Regions from separate parts of the Nocardia sp. NBC_01388 genome, predicted to be linked through region 3. Evidence: riboswitches for the same ligand, from Rfam matches in the RefSeq annotation. Region 3 holds a riboswitch; each other region holds the start of a gene.
What was found. A riboswitch is a leader RNA that binds a small molecule or an ion and turns the genes downstream of it on or off. The one in region 3 is predicted to bind S-adenosylmethionine.
Positions count from the first base shown of each region.

Region 1: linked by a shared signal. The riboswitch ahead of OG716_RS29490 (aminotransferase class V-fold PLP-dependent enzyme) and the one ahead of OG716_RS33185 (rhodanese-like domain-containing protein) in region 3 are both predicted to bind S-adenosylmethionine.
Region 2: linked by a shared signal. The riboswitch ahead of OG716_RS26470 (bifunctional o-acetylhomoserine/o-acetylserine sulfhydrylase) and the one ahead of OG716_RS33185 (rhodanese-like domain-containing protein) in region 3 are both predicted to bind S-adenosylmethionine.

Region 1 covers NZ_CP109553.1:6,098,947-6,109,230, reverse strand. Annotated here, with positions in the region: gene OG716_RS29520 (diacylglycerol kinase) at 1-430, opposite strand, end outside; gene OG716_RS29515 (SDR family oxidoreductase) at 444-1,232, opposite strand; gene OG716_RS29510 (TetR family transcriptional regulator) at 1,349-1,975, shown strand; gene OG716_RS29505 (hypothetical protein) at 2,046-3,002, opposite strand; gene OG716_RS29500 (DUF2752 domain-containing protein) at 3,194-3,634, shown strand; gene OG716_RS29495 (hypothetical protein) at 3,725-3,910, shown strand; gene OG716_RS29490 (aminotransferase class V-fold PLP-dependent enzyme) at 4,031-5,344, opposite strand; SAM riboswitch class IV at 5,397-5,510, opposite strand; gene OG716_RS29485 (heme oxygenase (biliverdin-producing)) at 5,692-6,348, shown strand; gene OG716_RS29480 (LysE family translocator) at 6,477-7,112, shown strand; gene OG716_RS29475 (flavin reductase family protein) at 7,146-7,610, opposite strand; gene OG716_RS29470 (YbaK/EbsC family protein) at 7,837-8,310, opposite strand; gene OG716_RS29465 (2-oxo-4-hydroxy-4-carboxy-5-ureidoimidazoline decarboxylase) at 8,350-8,670, opposite strand; gene OG716_RS29460 (crotonase/enoyl-CoA hydratase family protein) at 8,815-9,636, shown strand; gene OG716_RS29455 (MDR family MFS transporter) at 9,856-10,284, shown strand, end outside.
Region 2 covers NZ_CP109553.1:5,398,441-5,408,724, reverse strand. Annotated here, with positions in the region: gene OG716_RS26515 (hypothetical protein) at 1-735, opposite strand, end outside; gene OG716_RS26510 (DUF167 domain-containing protein) at 811-1,041, shown strand; gene OG716_RS26505 (alpha/beta hydrolase) at 1,016-1,882, opposite strand; gene OG716_RS26500 (Uma2 family endonuclease) at 2,106-2,717, opposite strand; gene OG716_RS26495 (tRNA (cytidine(34)-2'-O)-methyltransferase) at 2,874-3,350, opposite strand; partial or broken gene OG716_RS26490 (transposase) at 3,844-4,703, shown strand; gene OG716_RS26485 (DUF3017 domain-containing protein) at 4,942-5,259, shown strand; gene OG716_RS26480 (hypothetical protein) at 5,406-5,567, opposite strand; gene OG716_RS26475 (homoserine O-acetyltransferase) at 5,753-6,907, opposite strand; gene OG716_RS26470 (bifunctional o-acetylhomoserine/o-acetylserine sulfhydrylase) at 6,904-8,253, opposite strand; SAM riboswitch class IV at 8,346-8,456, opposite strand; gene OG716_RS26465 (TetR/AcrR family transcriptional regulator) at 8,469-9,200, opposite strand; gene OG716_RS26460 (MFS transporter) at 9,338-10,284, shown strand, end outside.
Region 3 covers NZ_CP109553.1:6,930,802-6,941,085, reverse strand. Annotated here, with positions in the region: gene OG716_RS33200 (MarR family winged helix-turn-helix transcriptional regulator) at 155-598, opposite strand; gene OG716_RS33195 (type 1 glutamine amidotransferase family protein) at 645-1,289, opposite strand; gene OG716_RS33190 (O-succinylhomoserine sulfhydrylase) at 1,393-2,607, opposite strand; gene OG716_RS33185 (rhodanese-like domain-containing protein) at 2,686-3,108, opposite strand; SAM riboswitch class IV at 3,123-3,238, opposite strand; gene OG716_RS33180 (hypothetical protein) at 3,419-3,853, opposite strand; gene OG716_RS33175 (FAD-dependent oxidoreductase) at 4,139-5,596, shown strand; gene OG716_RS33170 (amidohydrolase family protein) at 5,673-6,539, shown strand; gene OG716_RS33165 (hypothetical protein) at 6,729-6,938, shown strand; gene OG716_RS33160 (CaiB/BaiF CoA transferase family protein) at 7,084-8,181, shown strand; gene OG716_RS33155 (hypothetical protein) at 8,428-9,078, shown strand; gene OG716_RS33150 (YceI family protein) at 9,476-10,018, opposite strand; gene OG716_RS33145 (helix-turn-helix transcriptional regulator) at 10,120-10,284, shown strand, end outside.

The DNA of each region.
Region 1 (10,284 bases), 830 kb from region 3:
CCCAGCCGGGGTCGATACCGTTCACCCACAGCGAGGCATTGCCCTCGATGGCGGCTTCGATGATCGGGTTGATCGCCTCATCCGGCAGTGTGCCGTAAGGGAATTGGAGGAAGACCGGACTGCTGGAGACCACATTGATGCCGGCGCGGAGGAAGGTCTTCAGGTCCTCCACCGCTTCCATCAGGCGGTCGTCGGCCATGGCGGTGTGGATGATGCAGTCCGGCTTCAGATCGAGGAGAGCCTGGGCGTCATTGGTTGCGAGAACACCGGTTTCGAGGTCGAGGCCCGCGAGTTCGCCGGCATCCCTACCGGCCTTGGCGTCGCTGGACACCCAGACACCGACGAGTTCGAGCTCCGGCCGGGCGATGATGGAACGCAGGGCGCGGTGGCCGACATTGCCTGTGCTCCACTGGACTACGCGATATTTCACAGCTGGCTCCGGTTCACAGGTCGGGGAGGCCGAGTTCGAGATTGGGCGCTTCGATGCCGCCGTCGACCTCGAGGATCTTGCCGGTGATGTAGCCGCCGGCCGGTGAGCAGAGGAAGACGATCGCGGCGGCGATTTCCCACGGTTCGCCGAGGCGGCGCAGCGGGGTGGCGCCCTCCATGCGGGCCTTGATCTCCGGTTGCTGCGCAACAACTTCCAGTGCGGAGGTGAGAACCGAGCCGACCGCGATGGCATTGACCCGGATGCGCGGGGACAGATCGGTGGCGGCCATACGGGTCCAGTGCGCGAGCGCCGCCTTGGCGGTGCCGTAGGCGAGGAAGCCGCGCCCGGGGGCCCGGCCCATCATCGAGGAGATGCTGACGACGGAGCCGCCGCCGGTCTTCAGCATGTGCGGGACCGCGGCCTGGGTGAGCGCGTGTGCGGTGGACACATTGAAGCGGAAGGCGTCCTCGAGGAAGTCGGGGGACGTGGTGGTGAAGGTATTGGGCATGGTGCCGCCGACATTGTTGACGACGATATCGATGCGGCCGAGTTCGGCCGCTGCGGTTTCGGCGAAGGCGGTGACGGTGGACAGGTCCGACAGGTCGCAGGGGACCGTGACGGCGCGGCGGCCCAGGGCGCGGATCTTGCCGGCGACCTCGTCGAGTTGTTCGGGGGTGCGGGCGGCGAGCGCGACATCGGCGCCCGCTTCGGCCAGGGCCAGGGCGGTTGCGGCGCCGATGCCGCGGCCGGCGCCGGTGACGACGGCGACGCGGCCGTCCAGTCGGAAGGTATCCAGGATCATCACTCAGAGCTTTAAGAAATGATGCTTAACTGTCAAGGACGAGTTCTTTACGGGCTGGTGGGCGGCTACTCTGCACCTGTGACGACGCGTGTTTTTGGACCGAGGGAGGGATTCGCGTGGCGGTGACCGAGGCGCGGGAGCGGATCATCCTGGCGGCCGAGCGCCTGATCGCCGAGCGCGGGCAGGCGGTGCCGCTGCGCGATATCGCGGCCGCCGCCGGGCAGCGGAACAATTCGGCCATCCAGTATCACTTCGGGTCACGCGACGGGCTGATCGAAGCCGTGGTCGAGCTGCGGATGGCGACCCTCGAGGTGCGGCGGCTGGAATTGCTCGCCGAGCAGGTGGGTTCGGGCGCGGGGGTGCACGCGCTGCTGGAGGCGCTGGTGGTGCCCATGTTCGAGCTCAGTGAACGGCACGGCAGCAATCACTACGCGCGGTTCCTGGAACAGATCCACACCCATCCGGCCGTCACCGATGCCTCCAACCTGGACAGCGAACAGCGCACCTCGGTCCGGGTGATCATGCAGCGCCTCGGCGACGAGATGACCGAATTTCCGCCCCGCCTGCGCGTGCACCGGTTACGCGCGCTGCCCACCATGCTTTTCGCGCTCCTGGCCGATCATGAGCGTGCCGTGGAGGCGGGTCGCGTCGCCGCCGGTGCGGTCAGTGCCTGGGCGGAGACCATCGACATGCTGGCGGGCGCGCTCACCGCTCCAGCCAGCGAGCGTGCGCCGATCCGGTGAAATCGGCTCCGGCATAACAGCATCGGCCCGGCTCTGTCCGAGCCGGGCCGATCGCTGAAAATCTCTGGGCCTACTGCTGATAGCCGGACGGCGGATGATTCTGCTGCTGCGGCTGCTGAAAACCCAGCTGCGGCTGGCCGTATTCGTACGGCTCCTGATAACCGCCGGGCTGACCCGGGTACCCCTGCTGCCCGGGCGGCGTCGGCAACTGGGTGTGCGCCGCCGGGGCTGCGTAGTTCGCCTGTGGCGCATAGCCGACCGGCTGTCCGGAAAAGCCCTGCTGCGCTGGGGCATTGGAGTACCCCTGCAGCACGGGCGCATTGCCGTATCCCTGCTGGGCAGGCGCGTTCGTGTACGCCTCCGGCGCGGGCGCCCTGCCGTAACTCTGTTGCGGCGGCTGTCCTGAGAACCCCTGCTGGACAGGCTGGGCCGCGTAGCCCGGCTGCGTGGTCGGACCGGGCTGACTCGGGAAGTCCGCCGGAGCGGGCTGGCTTCCGAAGCCCTGCTGGGCATTCCAAGCGGAATAGCCCTGGTACTCGGCCTGCGCGGGCTGTGCGGACAAGCCTGGCTGACCCGAGAAGTTGGGTTGTGCCGACTGGGCGGCGTAGACGGGCCGGCCGGAGAAGTCGGCTGGTGCGGGCGGAGCTGAGAAGTTGTGCGGGGTAAGCGGGGCGGCGTAGGGCTGCGGAGCGGATAAGCCGGACAGGCTCGATTGCGCGGGCTGGGCCGAGAAGCTTTGTGCGGCGGGCTGGGGCGAGAAGTCTTGTGGGGCAGGCTGGGCGGGGTAGCCCCGGGGTGGGAGGCTCGGGTCGAACTGGGTCGGCTCCGGGGTGGCGGGTGGGGTGTCCTTCTTTTTGAAGACGAAGTAGACGCCTACCGAGATGAGGAGTAGGACCAGGACGCCTAGGAGGCCGAACATGTGGCCGATGACGCGGCCGCCGACCTTGGCGAGAATGATGATGGCGAGTGCGCCGGCGGCGGCGGAGGCGCGGGCGATTGTGCTGCTGCCTGGTTGATTCTGGCTCATGAGATGGAATTCCCCCGATCGAAAACTGTTGCGGGGGCAGCATACCCACGGTTCTGGACGAGTGTCCGTGTCCGTTCGGCCAGCTCACCATCCAAATGGGTCATATCGGACAAAGCTGTCCGGGGGGTGCGAAGTCGGCTGCGATCTGGCAGATTGCGGTGGCCGCGACTACCGTTGTTCGCGTGCACACCATGCCCCCGACCGAGGTCGAACCCGCCCCCCGCCCCAGATGGCTGGGTATGGGTTTGCCGCTGCTGTCCGGGGGTGCGGTCGCGGGAGGGCTGGCGCTGCTGCATTTCCGGGATCCGCATGTGCAGGGGGCGTACGGGTTCTGCCCGTTCAAGGAGTTGACGGGGTACTGGTGCCCCGGGTGCGGCGGGTTGCGCGGGCTGCACAATCTCACCGAGGGGCATGTGGTCGATGCCCTGCACAGCAATGTGCTGATTCTGCCGCTGCTGCTGGGTTTCCTCGGCTGGCTGGTTACCGCGCTGGTGTTCGGCTGGCAGGGGAAGCCGATACCGCGGATCCCGAAGGTACTGCCGAAGCCGGCGCTCTGGGCGGCGCTGGCGCTGCTTCTCCTATATACGGTGCTGCGCAATACGCCGTGGGGAACATGGCTGGCCCCGGTGTAATTCGCCCGGTCGATCCGCGGGGGCCGGTCTCCGGGCGGGGTCCGGCGTGCCTGTTCGCGTAATTCCCGCCGATCAGGGCATGCTCTGGATATGAGTGATTCTCTGAAAGACCGTGTGCGAGCGAAGCTGATCCGCCAGCTCGCGGAGGACGGGCCGGACCAGGAACGCGATGACGGACGCCAGCTTTCGGTCCAGGACGACCTGGATCTGCTGAACGCCGTCTCCGATGACGACCCGTTCGTCGAGGAACTCGCCGAGCGCTACCTGGTGCCGTAAACCAACTTTCGGGACTGCCTCAACTCGCGGGACAGGGCTACGCCCCCGACCCCTGAGATTTCGAGGGCGCCCGGCCCCGATAGGCGGGCGCCCTCCAGCGTCGGTCGATTCGAGCGCTGATCAGATGGCGCAGGGGGCTCCGCCCTCGGCGCTGCTGCCGAAGGGGCGGGTTTCGGGGGTGGGATTCCAGTGGCCTTCGGTTTTGGCGTAGGTCCAGGTGGGGCCGTTTTCGACGAGGGTGGAGAGGGCGTCGATCAGGCGGTCCACGGCCGCGGCGGTGCTGCCGAGGCCGATGCTGGCGCGCAGGGCCGCGTCGACGCCGAGGCGGGCGAGCAGGGGGTGGGCGCAGAAGCGGCCGTCGCGGACGCCGATGCCGTGTTCGGCGGAGAGGTACGCGGCCACCTGGCCGGGTTCGAAACCGTCGACGGTGAAGGCGACAATGCCGACGGCATCGGTGCTGTCCCGCCAGATGCGCAGGAAGTTCACGCCCGGAACGGTTTTCAGGCCGTAGCGCAGGCGGTGCGTGAGGTACTGCTCGTGTTCGCGGACGGTGGTCTCGTCGAGTTCGGCGAGGGCGTCGCAGGCGGCGGCCAGCGCGGCCACACCCAGCACATTGGGGGAGCCGGCTTCGTGCCGCTGCGGTGCGGGGGCCCATTCGACGCCGTCGGCGGTCACCGAGCGGACCGCGCCGCCGCCCGCGAGGTACGGCTCGGCGGCATCGAGCCAGTCCCGCCGCCCGACCAGCACGCCCGCGCCGAACGGCGCGTACGCCTTGTGCCCGGAGAAGGCCAGGTAGTCGATGCCACTGGTCTGCAGATCGATGCGCCGGTGCGGTGCCAGCTGGGCGGCGTCCACCAGGATCCGAGTGCCGCACTGGTGCGCGATCCAGGCCAGCCGCTCCAGCGGCAGCAGTTCGCCGGTGACGTTCGATGCTCCGGTAATGGCAAGCAGCGCAGCGGGTTTGGTGCACAGTTCGGCGACCACGCGCTGAATGGTCTCCTCGATGGTGTCCGCGACCGGCACCACCCGGCGACCGCCTCGGGTCCACGGCAGGAAGTTGGCGTGGTGTTCCACGTCGAGCACCACGGTGTCGCCGGGCACGCAGGCGGCGAGCAGATTCAGCGAATCGGTGGTGTTGCGGGTGAAGACCACAACCTGGTCGTCGGCGGCATTGAGGAATCGGGCGACCGAGCCGCGGGCGCCTTCGTAGCAGTCGGTGGAGACGCGGGAGGCGTAACCGGCGCCGCGGTGCACGCTGGCGTAGAACGGCAGCAGCTGCTGCACCCGGTCGGCGACCTGCGTCAATGCCGGTGCGCTGGCGGCATAGTCGAAGTTGGCGTACGTGGTGGTCCCACCCTGCACGAGGGGTACCCGCAGATCGCAACCGGAGACGGAGGCGAGAGCGGCACAGGACTGGTCGGCAAATGCAGTCATCACGAAATCCCATTCGGGCAAGGGACGCGCGATCAGAAAAAGAGTGATCGAGAGTCCGCGCTTGCCGCGCCCGGTCGGGCGGCGGCCCGGTCGTCACCTGGAGCACCCCACCGCGGAGGAGGGTTGCCGACCAGCTAGCCAGGGCTTGACGCTGGTACTCATGACCTGATTCGGAAGGCTCGCAGATGTGCCGGGGTCCTGTCAACCTCTTCGGAAAAATCATCCGAAAGTTGGAGTGGGTGGGCCGCAAAGTTCGAATCGCGCGATCGTTGCTGACGCGTATCGTCAAGGGGGAAGTTAGGGTAGCCAAAGGTGGGCGCCCCCGGTTCGAAACGAGGAGCTCGACCATGCTGGATACCGCGCCGTTCTCGACGCTCATTCGTTCCGCGACCGAGCAGCAGCACGCCGAGGCCGAACACTCCACTTTCATGAGCGATCTGCTGCAGGGGAAGCTCGGCGTCGAGGCCTTCTACCGCTACACCTCGCAACTCTGGTTCGTTTACGACGCCCTCGAAAAGCATTCCGCCGCACTGGCTTCCGACCCGATCGCCGGGCCGTTCGTCAAGCCGGAGCTGAATCGCCTGGCGGCCCTCGAAATCGACCTCGCCCACCTCGGCGGCGCGAAGTGGCGCGATGAACTGGTGGCCCTGCCGTCCACCGCCGCCTACGCAGCCCGCATCGACGAGTGCGCGCGCACCTGGCCGGCCGGTTATGTGGTGCACCACTACACCCGCTACCTGGGCGATCTCTCGGGCGGACAGGTCATTCGCGGCACTGCGGAGAAGCTGTGGGACCTGCCCAAGAAGGGTGACGGCGTCCGCTTCTACGTCTTCGGCGACATCTCCAACCCGGCCGCGTTCAAGCGCGAATACCGGGAAAACCTGGACGCGCTGCCGATCGCCGGTCCGGAGGTCGAGCCGGTGCTCGACGAAGCTCGTCTCGCGTTCTCGATGAACACCGATGTGTTCCGCGAACTGGGCGCGGAATTCAGCGCGCGGAACTGAATCTCTGCTGCTCGGGGGAGCCGCCGGCCATTCCCTCCGGATAGGGTCGGCGGCTTTCTATTTGTCTCTCCCGCAGGGGCTCCGGCCCGCCCTTGCGCCGGAGTGCCGGGGTGCGTTGCGATAGAGGTGTGAGTTTCCCTCTGCTGCTGAGCTTTATCGGGCTGTGCGTACTGCTGGCCCTCACTCCCGGCCCGGATACCTTTCTGGTGCTGCGCTTCACGATGGCCGGGCGCCGCCCCGGTATCGCCGCGGCGGTCGGATCGTCGTTCGGCGGGCTGGTCTGGGCGGTGGTGGTCGCGGCGGGTGTCGCGGCGCTGCTGGAACAGTCGGCGACGGCCTATCGCAGCTTGAAGGTGATCGGCGGAATCTACCTGCTGTACTTGGGCGTTCGCGCCCTGCTCGAACACCGGCGCGGCCAGGCGGCGGGCGCCCCGGAACTCACCGCGGACGGGGTTCAGTCGCAGCGGGTATCCGTTCGCTCGGCATTCGCTGCGGGATTGCTGTCCTGCATTTTCAACCCGAAGGTCGGGCTGTTCTATCTCGCGGTGCTCCCGCAGTTCCTGTCCCAGGTGACCTTCGCGAACACGCTCGGCCTCGGCGCCATCGAATGCACCATTGCCGCAATCGAAATGGTGCTGCTGGCGGTCGCCGCCTCGCGCGCGGTGGCGCTGCTGCGCAAGCCCAAGGTGCGAGATCGGCTGGAACAGGTGAGCGCGGCCATCCTGGCGGCGCTGGGCCTCGGCACGGTGGCCTCGGCGGCCTGAGCGCATGCGACCTGGGCGCAATAGCGCGCTGGCTCAGTCGGCGATCTCGGCGCGGTGGTAGACGCCGTTGTAATAGACCAGCGGCCCGACGGCGGGTGCGTCCTCGGTGTTGTCGTGCACGCGCGTGACCAATCCGACCACAAGCGTGTGATCGCCGATGGGAATGAGCTGATGCACGGTGGCCCGCACCCAGATCGGAGTGCCGTGCAGGACCGGTTCGCTGCTCGGCAGGGTGGTCCACAGCGACCGATCGGTGAAGCGCTCCTCGGCGCTGCGGCTGAATCGCTGGGCCAGATGCTTCTGATGTTCGCCGAGGAAGTGCACAACCACCGAATCGGCGTTCGACAGGGCGGTGAGGCTGGAGGAGGTCGCGGCGATATTGAAGGAGATGAGCGGCGGCTCCGCCGAGAGGGAGGCGAAGGAGGTGGCGGTGAAACCGACCGGACCGGCCTCGGAATGCAGGGTGACGATGGTGACGCCGGCGGGATAGTGCCGCATGGCGGCCCGGTACTGCTGGGCGGTGATGCCGCTCAGGTCGTCGGGCGCTTGGAAGTCGGCGCCGTGCGTGAATAGCTCGGTGCCGGGCGGCGGAGAATCGGTCACATTCCGAACCTACGTCGTCCGGGGGCTGGATATTCCGGGGAGTGTGAAATATCGCGCGGGGGTGCGAAGTGTTGCGCGGATTTGGGATCCCCCGAAACGACGCTAGGGGGTGGGGTGCGGATCAGTCCACGTCTATGGCGAGACCTGCGGTGATTCGTACTAATTCTCCAAAAGTCGTGCGGAACATCGTATTCGGATGCCCACCCGCCGCCCACAGCTCCGAATGCCGGGCCAGTGCGGTGTCGATGAAGGTGGGCAGATTGATCGGGTGCCCGACCGGGGCGACGCCGCCGACCGGCTGCCCGGTCACCTGCCGCACCATGGCGGCGGGTGCGCGGGTGAGGGTGCCTTCCAGGCGCTGACCGGTGTGATCGAGGTCGACCTGGTGTGCGCCGGAGACCAGCAGCAGCACCGGATCGTCGTCGAGCAGGAAGACCAGGGATTTGGTGATGGCCCCGATATCCACGCCGAGGGCGTGGGCGGCATCCGCGGCGGTGTGGGTGGGTTGCGGCTGAGTGAGAATCACCCCGTGATGGCCGCGGGCGATGAGCGTGTCGGAGACTTTGGAAGCGACCGGCGGCAGGGACCTGCGCATGGCACCAGAGTAGAGCGATTGCGGTGGATGTGCGGGGTATCAGTATTCGGGGTAGCCCTCTTCGGGGCCGAGCATCCGCGTGAGCCGGGCGCGGGTGATGCGCACGAGCTCGGTGACGGTGCGCTCCGAAATGGTTTCGTGCGCACACGAATCGAAGGCGCTGTCGAGTTCGACGGGGGAGAGGGCGTGCAGTTCCCCGTCGGCGGCGGTGAGCAGCGCGTCGTATCCGGGGTAGGGCCGGCCGTCGGCGATCTTGGCCGCCCAGGTGATGCTGCAGCAGCATTCGTACAGGGCGTGCACCGCGCGGTGCCGGGGAAGCGTATTGAATCGGTCGAGACCGATTCCATGATGCATCAACATCGTGTCTCCACACTGGGGAGTGCAGCTGGCGGACTGTTCAATCGTCCCGTTCGGCACCACCGGTAAACCAGTGCGACGCAGCAGATTTAGCACAGGATTAACACCGCCCGCCCGGACCGCCCGTACCCCCGATACGCTGGACCGATGACCGATTGGAAGGCTTTCGAGGTCGAAAGCAAGGACCACATCGCGACCGTGACGCTGACCGGTCCCGGCAAGGGCAATGCCATGGGCCCGGACTTCTGGCGCGAGCTGCCGCTCATCTTCGGTGAACTCGACGCCGATCCGGAGGTGCGGGCCATTGTGCTCACGGGCGCGGGCAAGCACTTCTCCTATGGGCTGGACCTACCCGCCATGGCTCCGACGTTCGGCGCGCTGCTCGCCGATCGGGCCCTTGCCGGGCCCCGGACCGGGTTCCTGCGGGAGGTGCGCGTCATGCAGGCCGCGGTGACCGCGGTCGCCGATTCGCACAAGCCGGTCATCGCGGCGGTCGCGGGCTGGTGCATCGGCGGCGGACTGGATCTGATCGCGGCCGCGGATATTCGGTTGGCCAGTGCGGACGCGAAATTCAGCCTGCGCGAGGCGAAGGTGGCGATCGTCGCCGATATCGGGTCGCTGCACCGGCTGCCGGGGATCATCGGCGAGGGGCATCTGCGCGAGCTCGCGTATACCGGCAAGGACATCGACGCCGCGCGCGCCGAGAAGATCGGCCTGATCAACGACGTCTACGCCGATCGGGAGGCCACGCTGGACGCGGCCTACGCGCTGGCGCGGGAAATCGCCGCGAACCCGCCGCTGGTGGTGCAGGGCATCAAGGATGTGCTGGATCAGCCCAAGGTGGGCAAGGTCGCCGACGGCCTGCGCTACGTCTCGGCCTGGAATGCCGCATTCCTGCCCTCGGAGGATCTGACCGAGGCCATTCAGTCGGTCTTCGAGAAGCGCGAGCCACGCTTCCAGGGGAAATGACGACTCTCGTAACCTTTCAGGGGCTGTGCCCCTGAAACCCCGTCCGAGGTCCGGTGCTGCGCTCCGGGTCCGGCAAACACGTTGCTAACGCGGGTCGCCGAGACCGCTTGCGCCGCAAGCGGTCTCGAGTGGTCTCCGAGCCCTGACGCCGGGCCGGAAAAAGGACTGCCAACCTCCGGTTCGACGCCTATCGTGGTGCGAGGGACCGGGAGGTTGACCATGGCGACATCCGAGGTGACGGAATCGACGGGTGAAGGTGGGTTCACCCACCGGCAGATTCTGGTGATACTCAGCGGGCTGCTGCTCGGCATATTGCTGGCCGCGCTCGACCAGACCATTGTTTCCACGGCGATCCGCACCATCGCCGATGATCTGAACGGCTATTCGCTGCAGGCCTGGGCGACCACCGCGTACCTGATCACGGCCACGCTGGCCACGCCGCTCTACGGCAAACTCTCGGATATGTACGGGCGCAAGCCCTTCTATCTCGCCGCCATCACCATCTTCCTGATCGGCTCGCTGCTGAGCGCGTTCTCGCAGTCGATGTACGAACTGGCCGCGTTCCGGGCGCTGCAGGGGCTGGGCGCGGGCGGGCTGATGTCGCTGGCGCTCACCATCGTCGGCGATATCGTCAGTCCGCGCGAAAGG
Region 2 (10,284 bases), 1.5 Mb from region 3:
ACCGGCCGCCGCACCGAGGCCGCCGGCCATGCCGGGGCTCATACCGGAGCGCTGCGGGCCGTAGCCGCCGCCCGGATAGCCGCCACCCTGCGGATACCCGCCGCCCTGGTAGCCGCCACCGGGGAAACCGCCGCCGCCGCCGCCGAATTGGTTGCCGCCACCGCCGCCGCGGCGCTTACGGATCAGCATGACGACCGCGCCCACCACGAGGGCGATGATCAGCACCGGGCACAGCAGTCCCAGCCAGCCGAAGCCATTGCTCTTCTTGGTGGCCACGGGCACGGGCGCCTGATTGTGCGCGGTGGTCGCCGGTCCGGCCTGTTCGGTGTCCGACTTCAGCACGCTCAGCGCCGCGATGGTCGCACCCGTGTAGTCGCCGGATCCGAAGGCATTCGTGAATGCCGACGTGGCGGAAGAGGTATCGCGAATATGCGAGTCGGTCCCGGTCCGGATGGCCAGATGCTTGGATTTGGTATTGATGGCGATGACCACATCGGCCGGGTTCACCACCTTGGTCTGCGCCTCTTTGTCGAACGCCGTCTTGTCGTCGGAGAACTTCTCGGTGGTGAAGATCTGCACCGGATTCGACAGCGTGTTCGCCGCGGCGGTCACCTTGGTGACGTCGAGCACATGGGAGTCGTCCTTCACCGTGACGGGCCCGGCCGTAGCCGTCCCCATCACCAGCAGCGTCGCCCCCAGGAGCGCTGCCAGCAGAAACATCAACCGTTTGATCATCTCCGACTTTCCTTTCGGACGATCCGTACCGTCACGACATACGCGACACTACTGTCACCCCGAAAGGAGCAGCCAGTGCCGACAGTGGTCCGGGCAACCATCAAACCCAACAGCAGGAAGGGCCCACTCGTCGAAATCCTCGACGACGGCGCCGTCCAGCTGTACGTCCGCGCCCCCGCAACGGAGGGCAAGGCCAATAAAGCAGCCTGCGAACTCCTGGCCGACCACTACGACGTACCCAAATCCGCCGTCCGTATCACCGCCGGCGCCACCTCTCGCTTCAAACGCTTCGAGATCGACGACTGAGCCCCACTCGACTCCGGTCGTCGAGCCACGCCAGAATCCCGGCCACGGCCTCGGGATCCAGGATGGTGTCCGGGCTGCTGTAACTGACGGCCACAGCCTCCGGAGTCAGCTCCGCGCGCGGCCGAAGTTCTTGTTTGAGAACGTGATTCATATTCTCCGGGAAGAGAAAGCTCACATTCGGGTGGCCCTCGGCAGCCCGCTGCAACGGCCCGCCATCGGCGACCCGATCCACCTGAACGTCCTTGTCTCCTATGACGATCAGCACCGGAGCATCCACCTGGCCGAGCAGTTCGGACTCGTCGGCGACCCAGAGTTCGCGGGTGAACGGCAGATTGAACGGTGTCTCCAGACTCGCCACCAATTGCCGGATACCTTCGGGCAGTGCGGGATCCGGCACGGCCGGTGCACCCGCCTGGAATCGGGCGACGGCCGCATCGTAGAGCGCCATCATGGCATCGCCCCCCGGCACGGTCGCGGCCTGCGCGGCCAGTTGCCAGCGCGCCACCGCCCCGACCGCCCGGCCGGGCGGGCTGACGAGCACCAGGCCCCGCAGCGGGATCGCGGGCTTGCCCAGCTGATAGTTGAGTGCGTGCAGGGTGCCTTCACTATTGCCGAGCGCGAAGATCCGATCATCACGGATGAACTCCTGATCGGCGGCGACCCGCACCGCACCCGCGAACTCCTCGGCGAACCCCGCCATGCTCACCTTGCCGAGCAGCGCCGGAAGCTGCTCCTTCCCGTGCACCCCGATCCCGCGCTTGTCGTACCGCACCGAAGCGATTCCGGCCCGCGCCAACCGCTCCGCAATGAGCCGCCCACTCCCATTGCTCCCCGGCAACATCGGTGAATTCCAATCCCGATCGGTAGGTCCACTCCCCGCCGCCAGCACCACCGCCGGAAACGGCCTCTCCCCAACCGGCCGAACGAGCGTCCCGTACACAGTGACCGAATCCACCGCCCACGTGACGTCCGAACTCTCCCCAACCGAACCCGATTCGCTCATCAGCTCGTTCTACACGCCCCCGGAAAACCCCTGCTGACACCGAGCTGTGAACCCGGTGACATCAGAATTCGAGTTCGGTCCAGGGGATGTGGATCGGGAACGGGAAGTCGAACTCGATGCCGTCGGTGTCGGCGGGCGTCCACTCGCCGGTCAGAAGGTAGTTGGCCGTTCGGAGTGGATGGACACCGTCTGGGAGTTGGCCGGGCTCGGCTTGCAGGCCGTAAGCGCGAACGGTCGCGATGGCGCTGACCTCGCTGGCCAGGGAAACCTCCCAGTACCAGGGGATTCCAGCGCTTGCGTAGCGGCCACGCTTCGCTTCCATGTCGGACTGGGTATTGGAGGGCGAGAGGACTTCGCCGACCACGAACGCGTCGGCCGCGCGAACGTCCTGGTAAGGGGACTCGAGGCAACGGTGCACCAGAAAGCCCGGGGTCATGAAGTCGGATTTTCCGTTCGTGCCGAAAAATACGTTGGTCTCGAAATTGGCCCGCCAACAGTGCTTCGGGTCGGTCGACATGTCTTTACGCGCGCAGCGTTCGAGGGCTGCCCACAGGCGTCCGGTGAAGATCTGATGCTCGCCGGGTCCGCGGCGTAGCCGGACAACGCGCCCGTCCCACAGTTCGATCTGCGATGCGATCTCTTCGGGGAGTCGCTCGAGCTCCTCCCACGTCATGTATTCGGGGAGCTCGGGTTGTGTATACGGAAGCGCCACGTCGTCAGGGTAGTTCGGCATATCCGCAGCCTCCCGGGGTTTACGAGGACAAGACGGGTTCGTCCATATTGTCGTGGGCCTCGGTTGTCAGTAGACCGCTGTGGGCGCGGTCTGTCACTACACCGCGCCCGGGAAGCCCTGTTGACGCCAGGCTTCGTAGACGGCTACGGCGGCGGCGTTGGAGAGGTTCATGGAGCGGCGGCCGGGGAGCATGGGGATGCGGAGGTGGTCGGTGATGCGGGGGTGGGTGAGGACCTCTTCGGGGAGGCCGGTGGGTTCGGGGCCGAGGAGCAGGACGTCGCCGTCTCGGTAGGTGATGTCGGTGTAGCGGGTGGTGGCGGCCGCGGTGAAGGCGAATACGCGCTCGGGGTTGATGGAATCCCATGCGGCGGTGAGGTTTTCGTGGACCGTGACGGAGGCCAGGTCGTGGTAGTCCAGGCCGGCGCGGCGCAGCTTCGGTTCGGAGAGGTCGAATCCGAGCGGCTCGATCAGGTGCAGCGCGCAGCCGGTGCCGGCGGCGAGCCGGATGGCATTGCCGGTGTTAGGCGGGATGCGCGGTTCGAAGAAGACCAGATGGAACACGGGGTCCAGCATCGCAGAACATGTGGACCGCACTGCTCGGGACCCGGCTGGATCGGTGCTGCGGCATCGCTGACGATGCGTCCATGCGTGGCCCGGTAGGCGCTACGGCATCGACGGCTTTCTCGGCGGACCTGTGCAGGCGGGTGGGTATGTGGTCGCATGGCTCGGGACGCCCACACGGCAGGGCGGTGGCCGAACCTGTGGGTGCGACCGCAGGTCGGGTTCAACTGGGCACGAAGGCATCGCCGGCGAACCCCGAGAAAGGCGATCCGGACAATTTCGATTGTATGAAATCCTTTATTTCACAATGCATTTCGACCTCAGTATGATGATCGGCGCGTATATAATTCGCATATGCGTTCGAACATTTTCCGCACCTGCGCACTCGGTATCGGCTACCTGGCTGACACCGTCAGTGTGTTGTTGGACGCCTATCCGACTCCCGTGGCAGATGGCGTCGTGATCGGGGGTTGTGCGGATGGCCCCAGGCATGGAACTGGACGACATGACTGAACCTGTTGTGGCGCAACAGTTCTCGTTCACCACCCGCGTGTATACGGCAGTCGATGAGGTGACCGGGGAATCGGTCGGGCTCGACGAGCTCGACACCCGGGTCGGGTGGCTGCTGGACATGGTGGCGTGCGCCGGTGCCGAACTGATGGCCCGGCTGTGGGAGCCGGGCACCTTCGATGTGCTTGTCGCCGGTCGTGACCGCAATGATCGCAAGCTGCCCGCGCAAGTGATGGCCACCCTGCGGACCCTGACTTTCCGCGACACCGCCATCGCCACGCTGTCGGCCCGATTCGACCCGGCCACAGGCCGTGTGACCGCACCCGCCGACTCTGCGGATCATGTGCCGTCAGGCTTCGTGCGCGGAGTGCTGCGTCAACTCACCGCACGCTCCGGCGACAGCGATGATGTGCGGGCAACGCGGTTGCGGATCACCGACGTGCAGGGTCCGCCGCGGGTCGCGGCGATGGCCCGACTGTCCGCAGCCGATCAACAACTCGCCCAACTCACAGTGACCGGTCATGAGTTGGTGTTGGCAGTGAAGCTGCCCACCTGCCCCGCGCCGGCGGGGCGGGCACAATGGCGGCGGGGCAGGCTGACAGCGGCCCTGCCGAGCATTTGCACGGCAGGGCGGTCACCGACTGGCATCTGCCGACCCTGGTCCTCGACCGCAAGGGCTTGCTGTGGCGGTGTGCGGCAACGGAGATGGTGCCCGCCGGTGACCTGGCGACAAGCACCGTCGCGGTCGGGGTCGACTGGTCGCCTTCCACGCTGGGTGCCGCCGCCCTCGTCGCGCGGGACCCGGACGGGTTGTCCTCGGACTTTCGTGGTTGGACCTACGACGACCACGGGCTCAGCCCGACGCCAAGTAAGCCGCGGCATCGCCGGGTCCGCCACAGCGTGGCCACCGTGACTGAATGGATGGGGGTGAATTCAAGACAGCATGTTCCTGCATCACAAGCGTCGGTGTGGGGCACGGTCAAACCCTCAGCGACTCAAGGCGTTGTCGGTAGCCGTGACACACATACATCTTCATCGTCCGCCTTTTCGGAGGCGGACGATGAAGATGTATGTAGACGCTAAGCTCTGCGTCGTGAGTCCAGCCCATGCCGCCCCCGAGCAGCGCAGCAACCGGTTCGCCGCGGCGGTGCGCGACAACCTGCCCATCCTGCTGGTCGCCGCGGTGATGGTGGTGGCCGTGGTGTTCCTGGCCTGGGATCGCTGGCGGCGCGGGACGTTCTTCTTCGGCGGTGCGACGCTGCTGGCGGCGGCGCTGCGACTGCTGCTGCCGACCGAGCGGGTGGGCCTGCTGGCGGTGCGGAGCAAGCCGTTCGACGTGGGCTGGACGGCGGTGCTCGGCAGCGTGATCATCGTGCTCGCCGCGACCATCAACAGCCTGGGCGTCACGTAAGCCTGGGCGTCACCCAGCCGCGCGAAACCGTCAGCCGTGCGAAACCGGCAGCCGTGCGAAACCGGCACCGCGCCGCGCGGATCTACGGCAAATTCCCCGGAAGCCGGGCCTCCGGGGAATTCTCTAGTGGGTGTTGTCGACTGTGCTCAGACGTTGGTGAGGCGGCGACCCAGCTCACGGCGCAGGATTTCCTGATCCGGTAGCCGGTGGAGCACACGCAGCACGGCGGGGCGAAGCTCGTGCTGCTCCTCATCGGAGAGCAACGCGACGAGATCGCGAAGATCCATGTCATCGAAGGCTGCTGTCATGTCACCACCATACGACCACCGCCGAGTTTCGGCACGGATTCCGGTCTCCGGTTACCTGGTGTCACGCGAACGAAACCGACAGTGCGTCAAGATAATTCGTACGAAACAGGCGCGACTCATGGCATTGTCTGCGGTCATTGCACCGCAGGCATTACATACCGGTCGGTCGCACGCGATAGTACCGATCACGCACGCGCGGCGCGGGCCAGCTCCATCGTCTCGAGCATCAGCTTGCTGACCGCCTCGGTCTCGGTGAGGAAGCCGTCGTGGCCGTCGCGGGAGTGCACGATCTCCAGCCCCTTACAGCCCGGCAGCAGATCGGCCAGCTCCTGCTGATTGCGCAGCGGATACAGGCGATCGGAATCCACACCACCGACCACACACGGTACTGGCGTGCCCGACAGCGCCGCCTCGATGCCACCACGCCCACGGCCCACGTCGTACCGATTCAGCGCCTCGGTGAGCAGCACGTAGGTGGCCGGATCGAAACGCGAGATGAGCTTGTCGGCCTGGTACTCCAGATAGCTCTGCACCGCGTAACGCCCACCCTCCCAGGGGTTCTCGTCGCCCTGGGCGAAATTCTCGAAGCGGTGATCGAGCTCGGCCTCGGCGCGATAGGTGAGATGCGCCATGCGCCGGGCCAGGCCCATACCGGTCATCGGGGCGCGCCCGGTACCGTAGTAGTTACCGCCCTGCCAGTCCGGATCGGCCTTGATGACGGCGATCTGGGTGGTCTGCTGGCCGAGCTGATCGGCGGTGGCCCGCGCACTGGCCGCGAGCACCAGCGCCGCGCCGACCCGTTCGGGATATCCGATCATCCACTCCAGCACCCGCATGCCGCCCATGGAACCGCCCACGACGGCGGCCAGGCGCTCGACCCCGAGCACATCGAAGAACTGGGCCTCCGCGGTCACCTGATCGCGCACGGTGATCTCGGGAAACCTTCCACCCCAAGGCTTTCCGTCCGGCGCCGGCGACGCCGGACCGGTGCTGCCCTTACAGCCGCCGAGCACATTGGTGGCGATGACACACCACTCGCGGGTGTCGATGGCCTTACCGGGACCGATGGTCCCGTCCCACCAGCCGGCCTGATCGTGATGCACATCGGCCGGCCCGATCACATGCGAATCACCGGTCAGCGCATGTTCGATCAGCACCAGATTGTCGGCATTCGCCGATAGTTCGCCCCAGCGTTGCACGGCCAGCGTCACGTCGGGAAGGACGGCGCCGCTCTCCAGCGCCACCTCCCCGATCGTAATGCTGCCGAGCGTGCCGTCCGGCGGCGGAAGCAGGACTTCCGCCGTCGAACGGGCAGTGCTCGATTCGATATTCGCGGTCAACTTGCGGCCGCCGTCAATCCGGCGCGCAGGTCCGCCAGGATGTCGTCGATGCCCTCGATACCCACGGCCAAACGGACCAGACCAGGGGTGACGCCGGAGGCGAGCTGCTCCTCGGGTGTCAGCTGGGAGTGGGTGGTGGACGCCGGGTGGATGACGAGGGAACGCACATCCCCGATGTTAGCGACATGGCTGTGCAGCACCAGGGTGTCCACGAACTTCTTGCCCGCATCCACGCCGCCGGCCAGTTCGAACGAGACGATGGCGCCGGCACCCTTGGGAGCCAGTTGTTTGCCCCGCTCGAACCACGGCGAGCTGGGCAGCCCCGCGTAGTAGACCTTCTCGACGCCCGGCTGCTGTGTCAGGAACTCCGCCACGGCCTCCGCGTTGGACACGTGCCGCTCCAGCCGCAGACTCAGTGTTTCGATGCCCTGGCTGATCAGGAAGGCGTTGAACGGCGAAGCCGCGGCGCCCAGATCGCGCAGCAGCTGCACCCGTGCCTTGAGTGCGTACGCCGGTGCGCCGAGATCGGCGAAGACGGCGCCGTGGTAGCTGGGATCGGGGGTGGTGAAGCCCGGGAAGCGCGGCTCACCGTCGGCATCGCGCACGGTCCAGTCGAAGGTGCCGCCGTCGACGATCACGCCCGCGACCGCGGCGCCGTGCCCGCCCAGGTACTTGGTGGCCGAGTGCACCACGATGTCCGCGCCGTGCTTCAGCGGCTGGAGCAGGTACGGCGTGGCGACGGTGTTGTCCACGATCAGCGGGATGCCCGCCGCGTGCGCGACACCGGCGATGCCCGGGATATCGAAGATCGAGCTGCTCGGATTGGCGATGGTCTCGCCGTAGAACGCCTTGGTGTTCGGCCGTACGGCCGCTTCCCACTGCGCCAGATCATCGGGATCCTCGACGAAGCCGACCTCGATGCCCAGCTTGGGCAGCGAGTAGTGGAAGAGGTTGTAGGTACCGCCGTACAGGTGCGGGCTGGACACGATGTGATCGCCCGCCGAGGCGAGGTTCAGGATCGCGTAGGTCTCCGCGGCCTGTCCGGAGGCCAGCAGCAGTGCGGCCACACCGCCCTCGAGCGCGGCGATGCGCTGCTCCACCACGTCCTGGGTGGGATTCATGATGCGGGTGTAGATATTGCCCGGCTCGGCGAGACCGAACAGCGCGGCGGCGTGATCGGTATCGCGGAAGGCGTACGAGGTGGTCTGGTAGATCGGCAGGGCGCGCGCGCCGGTGGTGGCGTCGGGGGCCTGTCCGGCGTGGATCTGCTTGGTCTCGAAGGACCAGTTGGCCGGGCCGATGTCGCTGGTTGCCGAAGAGGCAGCGGGCGCGGTCGAGTCACTCATGTCGTGCTCCAGAGAAAAGGTCGCCGAATGGCGGAGGTGGACGTTATCGGAAGGCGAATAAGCTTCGACAACAACACATCTCGGGTCCTCCTACAGTGCGCTTGCGCTCGGCCTTCGAGCGCCTGGTCCTCACCCGGAGCACCCCGCCGCTGCTGGAGGGTTGCCGATCAGCGAGCCGGGGCTTAACGCTGATGCTCTTGACCTGATGCGAAATTCTAACGGGGACCGGTGGCGGCCGTCGCGACGGGGAGGGCGCAACTGCGCGTGTACTCCTCATAGGCGGCGACCACATTGTCGATGAGCTCGCGTGCCGTGCTCGCACTGGAGCAATCGGGGAACTCGGAGGAGGCGTCGAATTCGCACTCCATGCCGATGCGCACGATGGCGTGCCAGGTGGCCGAGATCATCCGCACCGGCATGGCATTCGGATCGGTCCGCAGGCGTTCGGCGAGCACCGTCGTCATGGACAGGGTCTTGGTATCGGCCGCGGACAGGCTTTCGGCGCGGACTGTCGCATTGCTCTGCGTGATGCGCTGCATCTGCTGAAACCAGTGGAACGGCAGCGGATTGTCGCCCTCGATGACCTGCTCGACCACGGCCATGAACGCGTCGAGCAGGGCCTGCAGTTCATTGCCGGTGATGGGCTGCGCGCGCAGCTGGTCGGCGAGCGCCCGGCCCATGTCCTCGATCGGGGCGATGACGATCGCCTCTTTGCTGTCGAAGTACCGGTTGATGGTGCGCGGTGAGACATCGGCCGCATCGGCGATCTGCTCGACGGTGGTGGCGTCGAAACCCTGCGCGTCGCACAGCTGCAGCGCCACATCGATGATGCGCGTCCGGGTCTGCTGCTTCTTGCGCTCGCGCAGACCCGGCCGGTGACGCTCCAGACTCGCCCGCTCGGGGCTGTGGAGTGTCAGTGAACCGGCATGCGTCGACGACTCGGACATGTCGTCATTGTATAGCCGTCCGGCGATATTGTGACGAGAACCGCCAACTGTCTGATTGCGACACTTTTCTCTTGACGCCAATTGTCTGGAGGTGCCACGATGGACCAGGCTGTTCGAACCACTCCTGAGGAGACGGCATGACCACTGGGATGGCGACTCTCGCGCCCGATGAAAAATCAAGTCAGACAAGCGCTTCCAAGCGCTGGCTGGCGCTGGGCGTGATTGCCATGGCCCAGCTGATGGTGGTGCTCGACGCCACCATCGTCACTATTTCCCTGCCCTTCGCCCAGCAGGACCTGGGCATCAGCGACGGCAACCGGCAGTGGATCCTCACCGCCTACACGCTGATCTTCGGTGGCCTGCTGCTGCTCGGCGGCCGGCTCGCCGACTACCTCGGCCGTCGCCGCATCTTCCTGATCGGCCTGATCGGTTTCGCCGGCGCCTCGGCGCTGGCCGGACTGGCGCAGAACACCGCGGAACTGTTCGCCGGTCGCGGCCTGCAGGGCGCGTTCGGCGCACTGCTGGCGCCGGCGGCGCTGTCGCTGGTGTCGATCACCTTCACCGAGCCCAAGGAGCGGGCCCGCGCGTTCGGCGTCTTCGCCGGCGTCTCGGCGGGCGGCGCGGCCATCGGCCTGATCGTCGGCGGTCTGCTCACCGAGTACGCCAGCTGGCGCTGGTGCCTGCTGGTGAACACGCCCATCGCACTGCTGGCCTTCGCCGGCGCCATGGCCTTCGTCATCAAGGACATTCCCGCGCCGCGCACCGGCGGGTACGACCTGCCCGGCGCGGTCACCGCGACGCTCGGTTTGATCTCGGTCGTCTACGGCTTCAGCCGCGCGGCATCGGACGGCTGGACCGCGAGCACCACCCTCGGCTTCCTCGTCGCGGGTGTGGCACTGCTCGTCGCCTTCGTGGTTATCGAACGTCGAACAGCGAATCCGCTGCTGCCACTGCGTATTCCGGGTGAGATCAACCGAGGCGGCTCATTCCTGGTCGCGCTCATCACCCCGATCGCCATGTTCGCCATGTTCCTGAACCTGAGCTTCTACCTGCAGCTCACCCTCGGGTACTCGGCGCTCAAGGC
Region 3 (10,284 bases):
CCAGGAAATCCCCTCCGCCCGCCGGACCCAGGGAATCCCCCTCCACGGGCCCGACGGGGATCCATAGCCACCCGTCCGATCGGGGCGAACCATCTCCACCAGGCCGACCCGGGCGAACCATCTCCACGGCCTGACCGGGGGATTCGCTTCCGGTTCAGTCGGTTTCGAAGGAATCGAGCGCGGCCGACAAGGTCGTGAGCGATTCGACGATTCGGGTGAACTGTTCGACGCCCAGCTGGGCGGTGAGGCGGGCGGCCAATTTGGCGTGCTGCGGGCCGATGCGGCGCACCGCCTCGTGACCGGCCTCCGTGATGGCGACCAGTTTGGCGCGACGGTGCGCCGGGTTGGTGCGGTATTCGGCAAAACCCTTGTCCACCAGTAGATCCGCTATGCGCTGGACGCTCTGGCGGGTGATACCCATCTCGCGGGCAATGCCCGCGACCGGCAGCGGCTCGTGCAGTACCGCACCCAGGACCTGCCACCAGGCGGCGGTGATATCGGCCGGACGCGCCAATTCCTCTGCAATGGTGAGGAATTGGCCGTTGAGCTTGAACGAGGTGATGGCGGCGGTACTGAATAGCGCCTGCTCGGGATTCATTCCGCCTCCTGTCCGCCCGGACCGGGCGCTGCGGGGGAATTCTCCCTCACAGTGCCGCCGGATTCGCTGCCCGACTCTGTTCGTACTCGGCGAGCGCGAAGAAGGCAGCCGGCTCATTGTGCGCGTAGAGGCGGTACCACGCGTCGAGCACCTGCGGTTCGAAGATATCGAGGCGCTCGAAGATCGCACGGGCGAAGTCGACCGGCATGGTGCCGCTGGCGGTGATGAGATCACCGGCGGTCACCGCGGGTTCGTGGACGAAGCCGTCGCCGCCCGAATACCCGCTCATGGCAAGATATTCGGCCGCATTGCTGGTGTGCGGACGAGCATCCAGCATTCCGGCGGTCGCCAGCCCGAAGGTCGCGCCGCAGATGGCGGCCACCGGCACACCGGCGGCGAGGAATTCTCCCGCCTTGTCGGAGAAGGCCTTCAATTCGCCGGCCTCCCAGGTCGCCGACCCCGGCAGGATCAGCATGGCGCTGTCGGCGGGGTCTAATTCGTCGAGAGCGATATCGGGAGTCACCCGCAGGCCACCCATCGAAACGACGGCATCCGCGGTGGGGCCGACGGTCCGGATCTGCCAGGCGCCCGGTTCGCGATGCCACAGCGCGCGATTGATGTGCGCGGTGGTGTGCCCGACCTCCCAGTCGGAGAAGGTGTCGTAAACGGCCAGGTGCACTGCCTTCGCCATGACAGCATTCTGTCATAATTGACAGCATACTGTCAATGGATGCGACGTCCGGAAACGACAAAGGGCCGGAACCGTCGATGACGGTTCCGGCCCCGGTTGCCGATCAGCTCAGGGCGTTACCCAGATCGTTCAGCAGATCCTCGACATCCTCGAGACCGATCGAGATACGGACCACGCCATCCGTAATGCCGATGGCCGCACGGCCTTCCGGCCCCATCGCCCGATGGGTGGTGGTGGCGGGATGCGTGATCAGCGTCTTCGAATCGCCGAGGTTATTGGAGATGTCGATGATGCGCAGGCCGTTGAGCACCTCGAACGCCCGCTTCTTGGCCTCCTCCGGCAGCGCCTTCAGCTCGAAGGTCACCACCGTGCCGCCGCCGGACATCTGCTTCCTGGCCAGCTCGTACTGCGGATGGGACGGCAGGAACGGGTATTTCACCCACGACACCGCCGGATGCTGCTCCAGGAATTCGGCGATCCGCAGCGCGGACTCGGTGGACTGGCGCACGCGCAGCGGCATGGTCTCCAGACCCTTGAGCAGCGTCCAGGCATTGAACGGGCTCAGAGCCGGACCGGTATGGCGCATAAGGTTTTTCACCGGACCGTCGATGTACTCGTGCGAACCCAGAATCGCGCCGCCGAGCACCCGGCCCTGGCCGTCGATGTGCTTGGTGCCGGAGTACACCAGCACATCCGCGCCGAGATCGAAGCCCTTCTGCAGCAGCGGAGTGGCAAAGACGTTGTCCAGCACCACCTGTGCGCCCGCGGCATGCGCGAGATCGCAGACCGCGCGCACATCCACCAGCGTCTGCATGGGGTTGGACGGGGTCTCGAAGAAGACGGCCTGGGTCGGCACCGAGAGCGCCTCTTCCCACTGCGCCAGATCCTCGCCGTCGACGAAGACGGTCTCCACACCCCAGCGCGGCAGGATCTCATTGGCCACCACGAAGCAGGAACCGAAGAGACTGCGGGCGGCGACCAGGCGGTCACCCGCGCCGAGCAGCGCACCCAGTGCGGTGAAGACCGCGGACATGCCACTGGCGGTGGCGAAACACGCTTCGGCGCCGTCGAGCAGGCGCAAGCGCTCCTCGAACATGGCGACCGTCGGATTGCCGTAGCGCGAGTAGACGAAATGCTTGATATCGCCGGTGAACGCGGCCTCGGCGGCCTCGGCGCTCTCGTAGACGAAGCCCGAATTCAGGAACAGCGCCTCGGAGGTCTCATCGAAACCGGAGCGGCGCAAGCCACCTCGCACGCCGAGCGTGGACGGGCCGACGCCCTCGGGAAGCGGTCGCTCGAACGAACCACCGGTGATCATGACTGCCTCCAATCGATACAGCCCCATCGGCGCGCCCTCATGACTGCCTCCAATCGATACAGCCCCATCGGCGCGCCCTCATGACTGCCTCCACGGCAGCCCATCGGCGCGCCAGCCCTCGCTGCCGCGGTGTCCCTGCGCGTCGAGCGCGCCTTCGAAACCCTCGAGGACATTGAAGGCCGGTGCGAGCCCGATGCCCGTCGCCGCCGTCGCCGCACCGATGGAGCGCTGGCCGGAGCGACAGATGAAGATCACCGGCGCTTCCGAATCCGGCTCACGATCGGCGAGCGCCTGCTTCAACTGGTCCACGAACCGGGCATTGCGCGTGCCGGTGGCGTCGACCCATTCGATCAGCGCGGTCGGCCGCCCGATGCCACTGGTATCGGGGACGCCGACAAAGCGCCACTCGGCTTCGGTGCGCACATCCACCAGCACCGCATTCGGATTGTCCCGCAACAGTTCCCACGCCTGCTTCGGCGTCAGGTCACCCGCGTAACTCATATCGACCTCCTGTGAATCCGCACTTGCCGCACCGTTGCCCGATGCGCGGCCAGGTCGTCACCCGGAGCACCCCGCCGCGGAGGAGGGTTGCCGATCAGCGAGCCGGGGCTTCGCGCTGATACTCATGACCTGGGTTGAGATTGCCGAAAATCATGCCCCCCTGTCAAACTCTGTTTAATTTGCCTCCGCTCCGCTCCGGCGGGTTCGCGGGCCTGTTACCTGGGTCTTCCCTCCTCCGCTCCTCCGCTTCGCTCCCCCGCTCCGGCAGTCCAGACCCAGGCGGGCCGCGAACTTGGGGCTGGTGAGGACCTCAGGAATTGCAGACCAGCCAGGTCGTATCTGCGCGGGTGAAGTTCCAGGTGGCGGTCGTATCGTGGCTGTCGGCGCGGAAGGTGACCGCGGCGGTCGCGCGATCGCCGTCGATTTTCGGGTCGGCGAGCCCCACGATGTCGAGTTTCGGGCCGCCCTCGACCGCGGTTTTCAGCGGCGAGCGGTTGTCGTCGAAGCCCTTGCACACCACGGTCGGATCGAGTGCGCCACCCGCGCTGCGGGATTGGATGAAATTGCGAGCGGCGACGGCCAGCTGGCCGGAATCTGTGAGATTCTTCTCAGCCGGCGACATCAGGGTGGCGATCACGATCCCGATAACCACCAGCACCAGGATGCCGGCCGCCAACAGGAACGGAAGCATGCTCCTGGCCTCGGCCTGATCGATCGGAACCGCCTGGTCATCGACGTCGCTCATGGGTAGATCATGCCCGTCGCGCCGGAGCGCGCGATCCGCCGCACCGGTCAGCGAACGCGATGGGCATTCGTACAGTTCACCGCACCGGCGCGGGCGGGGTGTTCCTTCCACCGATAGAATCAGCACAATTTCCCTGAACGAGCGGGAATAGCGGTACCAGGCAGCAACGCTGCAGCTTCGGGGATCCAACGAAGGCACCCGGGGCGAGGGCGTCAACTTAGCCTAAGCTAAGAACGACGGCTGAGACTTGACGACAGATAGTTCCAACCAAAGGTGCGCGTGAGAATGACCGAACAGAGTGCAGCGACCGATACGCAGTCCGGGACGGTGTCCGACTCGCACCACGGTGCGGCGGCCCGCCCGCTCCGCATTGCGATCGTGGGCGCCGGTCCGGCCGGAATCTACGCCGCCGACGCGTTGATGAAGTCCGACGCCCCCACAGGTTTCGGCGGAGTGAGCATCGACCTCTACGAGCGGATGCCCGCACCGTTCGGTCTGATCCGCTACGGCGTCGCCCCCGACCACCCGCGCATCAAGGGCATCATCACCGCCCTGCACAAGGTGCTCGACAAGGAGCAGGTCCGCCTGCTCGGCAATATCGACTACGGCGTCGACATCACCCTGGAAGACCTGCAGCGCTTCTACGACGCGGTCATCTTCTCCACCGGCGCCAATGCCGACCGCGCGCTCGAGGTCCCGGGCATCGAGCTCGAGGGCAGCTTCGGCGCCGCCGACTTCGTCTCCTGGTACGACGGGCATCCGGATGTGCCGCGCACCTGGCCATTGGACGCCGAAAAGGTTGCCGTGCTGGGCGTCGGCAATGTGGCCCTGGATGTGGCGCGCGTGCTCGCCAAGACCGGCGACGAACTGCTCCCCACCGAGATCCCGCCGAACGTGTACGCGGGCCTGAAGGAGAACAAGGCGCTCGAGGTGCACGTCTTCGGACGTCGCGGCCCCGCGCAGGCCAAGTTCACCCCGCTCGAGCTACGCGAACTGGACCACTCCCCGACCATCGAGGTCATCGTCGACCCCGAGGACATCGACTACGACGAGGGTTCAGAGGCCGCACGCCGGCACTCGAAGCAGGTCGACATGATCTGCAACACCCTCGAGCAGTGGGCCATTCGCGATGTGGGCGACCGCCCGCACAAGCTGTTCCTGCACTTCTTCGAGAGCCCCGCCGAGATCCTCGGTGACGCCGACGGCAAGGTCATCGGCCTGCGCACCGAGCGCACCGCGCTCGACGGCACCGGAAACGTCAAGGGCTCCGGCACTTTCAAGGACTTCGACGTCCAGGCGGTGTACCGCGCGGTCGGCTACCTGTCGCAGAACATTCCGGCCCTGCCGTTCGACGACCAGGCCGGCACCGTCCCCAACGAGGCCGGGCGCGTCCTGCTCGACGAGGATGCCGACGGCGCGGCGCGCTTCATGCCGCAGACCTACGTCACCGGTTGGATCAAGCGCGGCCCGGTCGGCCTCATCGGCCACACCAAGGGCGACGCGAACGAGACCATCGCCTGCCTGCTCGACGACGCCGCCGGTTTCACCCCGGCTGCCGAGCCGGAGCTGGACGCGGTGACCTCGTTCCTCGAGAACAAGGGCGTCCCCTTCACCACCTGGGCCGGCTGGTACCGCCTGGACGCGCACGAGCGCGCCCTGGGCGAACCGGAAGGCCGCGAGCGGGTGAAGGTTGTCGAGCGCGAGGACATGATTCGCGCGAGCGAGCCGGACAAGGTTTCCTGATAGCCCTGACCTGGCTGAATCCGCCAGGTGGACAAGGTCTTCCGCACTTGTCACCGTTGTGAGGCATGCTGATCACGTGTTCGATGCCCATCTCCACATCTTCGACCCGCGGTTCCCGCTGGCCGAGAACGAGGGCTACCTGCCCGACCCGTACACCATTGCCGACTATCGGCGGCGCATGCAGCGCTTCGATATCGACAGTGGCGCGGTGGTCGCCGGTTCCTTCCAGGGCAACGAGCACACCTTTCTCCGGGCCGCCCTCGCCGAATTGGGCGAGGGCTGGGTCGGCGTCGCGAATCTGAGCGAGGACGCCACCGACGAGGAGATCATCGAGCTGGACCGCGCCGGCGTGCGCGCGATCCGGTTCAATTTCAAGCGCGCGGGCGGCGATATCGTCGGGCTCACCATGCTGGCGCTGCGGGCCTATGAGCTGGTCGGCTGGCATGTGGAGCTGTATATCGACGGGTCCATGCTCGGATCGCTGGAACCGGTCATCACCAAACTGCCGACGCTGTCCATCGACCACCTCGGCATGTCCGACGACTGCCTGCCGTACCTGCTGAATCTTGTCGATCGCGGGGCGAAGGTGAAAGCGTCCGGATTCGGCCGCGTCTCGATGAATGTGGGCGCCGCGCTGCGCCGGATTCACGCGGTGAATCCGGAGGCGCTCATGTTCGGCTCCGATCTGCCCGGCACCCGCGCCGGGCGGCCGTTCCTGGACCGGGATATCAAGGTGATCGCCGATGCGGTCGGTGCCGACCTGCACCGGGTGCTGGAAGACAATGCGCGCGCCTTCTACCGGCTGCCCGCCAAGGAACCCCGCTTCGCGGATCCGGCGCCGACGCTGCCGCTGTTCACCCCGCAATCGCCGACGCTGCGCCTGCACCGCTCCGAACTGCCCCCGCCGCCGGACACCATGCCGCTGCCCAAAATCGAGCGCTAGCGGCCGCCTCGCCACCCGGCATGCTCCGGTCCGGATCCACACCCGGGGGCTTGCCGCGGCAACACACCCTCGCGTTATTGTCATACCGTCAACACCGGTGTTGTGAGCCGGTGCGCACTGGATCGACGATGAACCGAGGTAGGTCGTGAGCACTCCGCCGGGCGGCCGTTCCTGGACCGGGATATCAAGGTGATCGCCGATGCGGTCGGTGCCGACCTGCACCGGGTGCTGGAAGACAATGCGCGCGCCTTCTACCGGCTGCCCGCCAAGGAACCCCGCTTCGCGGATCCGGCGCCGACGCTGCCGCTGTTCACCCCGCAATCGCCGACGCTGCGCCTGCACCGCTCCGAACTGCCCCCGCCGCCGGACACCATGCCGCTGCCCAAAATCGAGCGCTAGCGGCCGCCTCGCCACCCGGCATGCTCCGGTCCGGATCCACACCCGGGGGCTTGCCGCGGCAACACACCCTCGCGTTATTGTCATACCGTCAACACCGGTGTTGTGAGCCGGTGCGCACTGGATCGACGATGAACCGAGGTAGGTCGTGAGCACTCCATCCACCGCCAAGCAGGGCCCGCTCGCGGGCGTCCGGGTTGTTGAACTGGCCGGGATCGGCCCCGGTCCGCATGCGGCGCTGCTGCTCGCGGATCTCGGCGCGGACGTGGTCCGGGTGCAGCGGCCGAACCAGTTCCCCGGACTCATGGAGCGGCCGCAGTGGCGCGGCCGCACCATCGTCGAGGCGAATCTCAAGGATCCGGCCGATATCGAGAAGGTGCTCGGGCTCGTCGAGAAGGCCGATGTGCTCATCGAGGGCTTCCGGCCGGGCGTCACCGAGCGCATGGGCCTGGGTCCCGATGCGGCGCTCGCGCGCAATCCGCGCCTCGTCTACGGCCGCATGACCGGCTGGGGTCAGGACGGGCCGATGGCCGATCGCGCCGGGCACGACATCAACTACATCTCGCTGACCGGTGTGCTGAATGCCATCGGCCGCAAGGGCGAACGCCCGGTGCCGCCGCTGAACATGGTGGGCGACTTCGGCGGCGGCTCCATGTTCCTGGTCTTCGGCATTCTGGCCGCGCTGGTGGAACGGCAGAACTCCGGCAGGGGTCAGGTCATCGACTCCGCCATGATCGATGGGGCGCTTGCCCTTTCGCACATGATCTGGGGCATGAAGGGCATGGGCCTGTGGTCCGATGAGCGCGGCACCAACCTGCTCGACACCGGCATGGCCTTCTACGACACCTACGAGACCTCCGACGGCAAGTACATGGCGGTCGGCTGCATCGAACCGCAGTTCTACGCCGAGATGCTGAAGGGCCTGGAGATCGATCCGGAGGGCCTGCCCTACCAGATCGACCCCAACGGCCAGGACCAGCTGCGCAAGCTGTTCACCGAGAAGTTCAAGACCAAGACCCGCGACGAGTGGTGGGCCATCTTCGAGCACACCGACGCCTGCACCACCCCCGTGCTGACCTTCACCGAGGCGGAACAGAATCCGCACATCGTGGCCCGCTCGGGACTCATCGAGATCGACGGCGTCGTGCAGCACGCACCCGCGCCCCGCTTCTCCCGCACACCGGGCGGCATCCCGACCCCGCCGCCGAACGAGGGCACCCCGATCGAAAGCGTCTGGGCAGACTAGCTTTTCGAATCAAGTCACACCGAACACGCAGCGGCGGTACCCAATTGGGTATCGTCGCTGTGCATGCGAAGCCTGCTAACCCAGGCCCACCTCGTCATCCCGGAACGACGAGGGCGATAGCCGATTCGCATGATTCAGAGCAGGATTCGGCACAGATCACAGGCCCTGATCCGGCATTCAGCTTGAGTATCTGGATTGCCAACCGATAGCGTCGGAGCCCTCTGCAAAACTTACTCGGGGGTAATTTTGTTCTCACGTCGTTCGACGCTGCTCGCCGGTCGCACCGCGGCCGTTCTCTCCATGCCTGTCGCCGTCGCGGTCATGTGCGCCGGTATGGCACAGGCCGCACCGATCGATCGGGCGATCAGCGCGCCCGCCGCGGTATCCGCACCGCTGCCGGTGCAGCCGATTTCCGCCGCACCGATTGCCGCCGCACCGATTGCCGCCCAGCCGGTTCCGGCCGCGCCGGTCGACGCGCCCGGCCCGGATCCGGCGAAGGTCGGTAATGCCGCGCTGGGCGGGGCGGGGATCGGCGCACTCGCAGCGGGAGTCCCGGCAGGCGTTATCGGCGCTGCCGGAGGTGCCGTCGCGGGAGGCGTGGTCGGCGCGGGCGTCGGATTCCTCGTCGGCATCGGCGCGCCCGCGGCCGGGCTGCTGGCAACTGCCGCCGTCGGCTGCGCCACCACCGGCTGCCTGATCGATGTGCCGGTGTTCGTGGCCGGGCTGGCCGCCGAGGCCGCCGGTGCGGCGGGCGGCATTGCCGTCGGCGCGGCACTCGGCGCGGTCGCCGGCGGTGCGCTCGGCGCGGCCGCCCTGGGCCTGCCCGCCGCAGCGGTGGGCGCGGGCATCGGCGCCGCGGTGGGCGCCGGAGCCGGCGCGGCCGGAGTCACCCCGTAATCACCACGGCCGGGGTCACTCCGTAATCACAACCGGTAGCCATCCCCGGCCGAAGTCGGCTCCGGGCGAAGTCACCTCCGGGCGAAGTCACCTCCGGGCGAAGTCGTCGCCGGAGTCGCCTCCGGCCGAGGTCGTCACCGGGCGAAGTCGCCTCCGGCCGAGGTCGTCACCGGGCGAAGTCGCCTCCGGCCGAAGTCGTCACCGGGCGAAGTCGCCTCCGGCCGAAGTCGTCACCGGGCGAAGTCGCCTTCGGCCGAAGTCACCTCCGGGCCAAGTCGTCGCCGGAGCCGCCTCCGGCCGAGGTCGTCACCAACAGCCTGCGACCCCCGGACAGAATCCAGCGGCGGCACCCGAATGGGTGCCGCCGCTTGGCATTTCGCTGTTTACGCCGAAGGGATCAGGCGGACGGCTCGACGAGCTGGATGTCGAGCTCGATGGCGATCTTGTCGCCGAGCATGGCGGTGGGGAGGCCGGCGGCGATATTGAACTCGCTGCGCTTGATGGTGCCGGTGGCATTGAAGCCGGCGTGCTGCTTCTGGTCGCCGGGGTGGACCTGAACGCCGCCCCATTCGACGTCGAGGGTGACGGGCTTGGTCACATTGCCGAGGGTGACCTCGCCGGTGACCTCGAACTCGGCGGCGACGGCGACCGGCTCGGTGACCTTGAAGTGCAGCGTGCTCAGGTTCGCGGTGTCGAGGATGTCGGCGCTGCGGACGTGGCCGTCACGCTGCTCGTTGCCGGTGTCGAAGGAGTCGAGGTAGATGGTGGCCTCGATGACGGCCTTGCCGGCATCGTCGGCGACGAAGCTGGTCTCGAACTTGTTGAAACGGCCGCGGACCTTGGAGATTCCCAGGTGGCGGGCGGTGAAGTTGACCGAGGAGTGGGCGGTATCCAGGGTCCAGGAGCCGGGGGCGATCACGGTCTGCTCAGAAGTCGTCATACCGGAAGCCTAACCGGACTTCAGTCCGGATATCCACACCGTCCTGATCCTGGCATTGGCAGGGCGGGGCTAACGGGACCAGGACAGGGCACCATGGAGGAGTGTCCCGATCCGAATTCGCCGAGTTTCTCATTGCGCGGCGCGCGCAACTGCAGCCCGAAGAGGTCGGCCTGCCTTCCGGCCGGCGTCGTCGCACGCCAGGACTGCGCCGTGAGGAGGTCGCCGCGCTAGCCGGGGTGAGCGCAGACTATCTGGCCCGCCTCGAG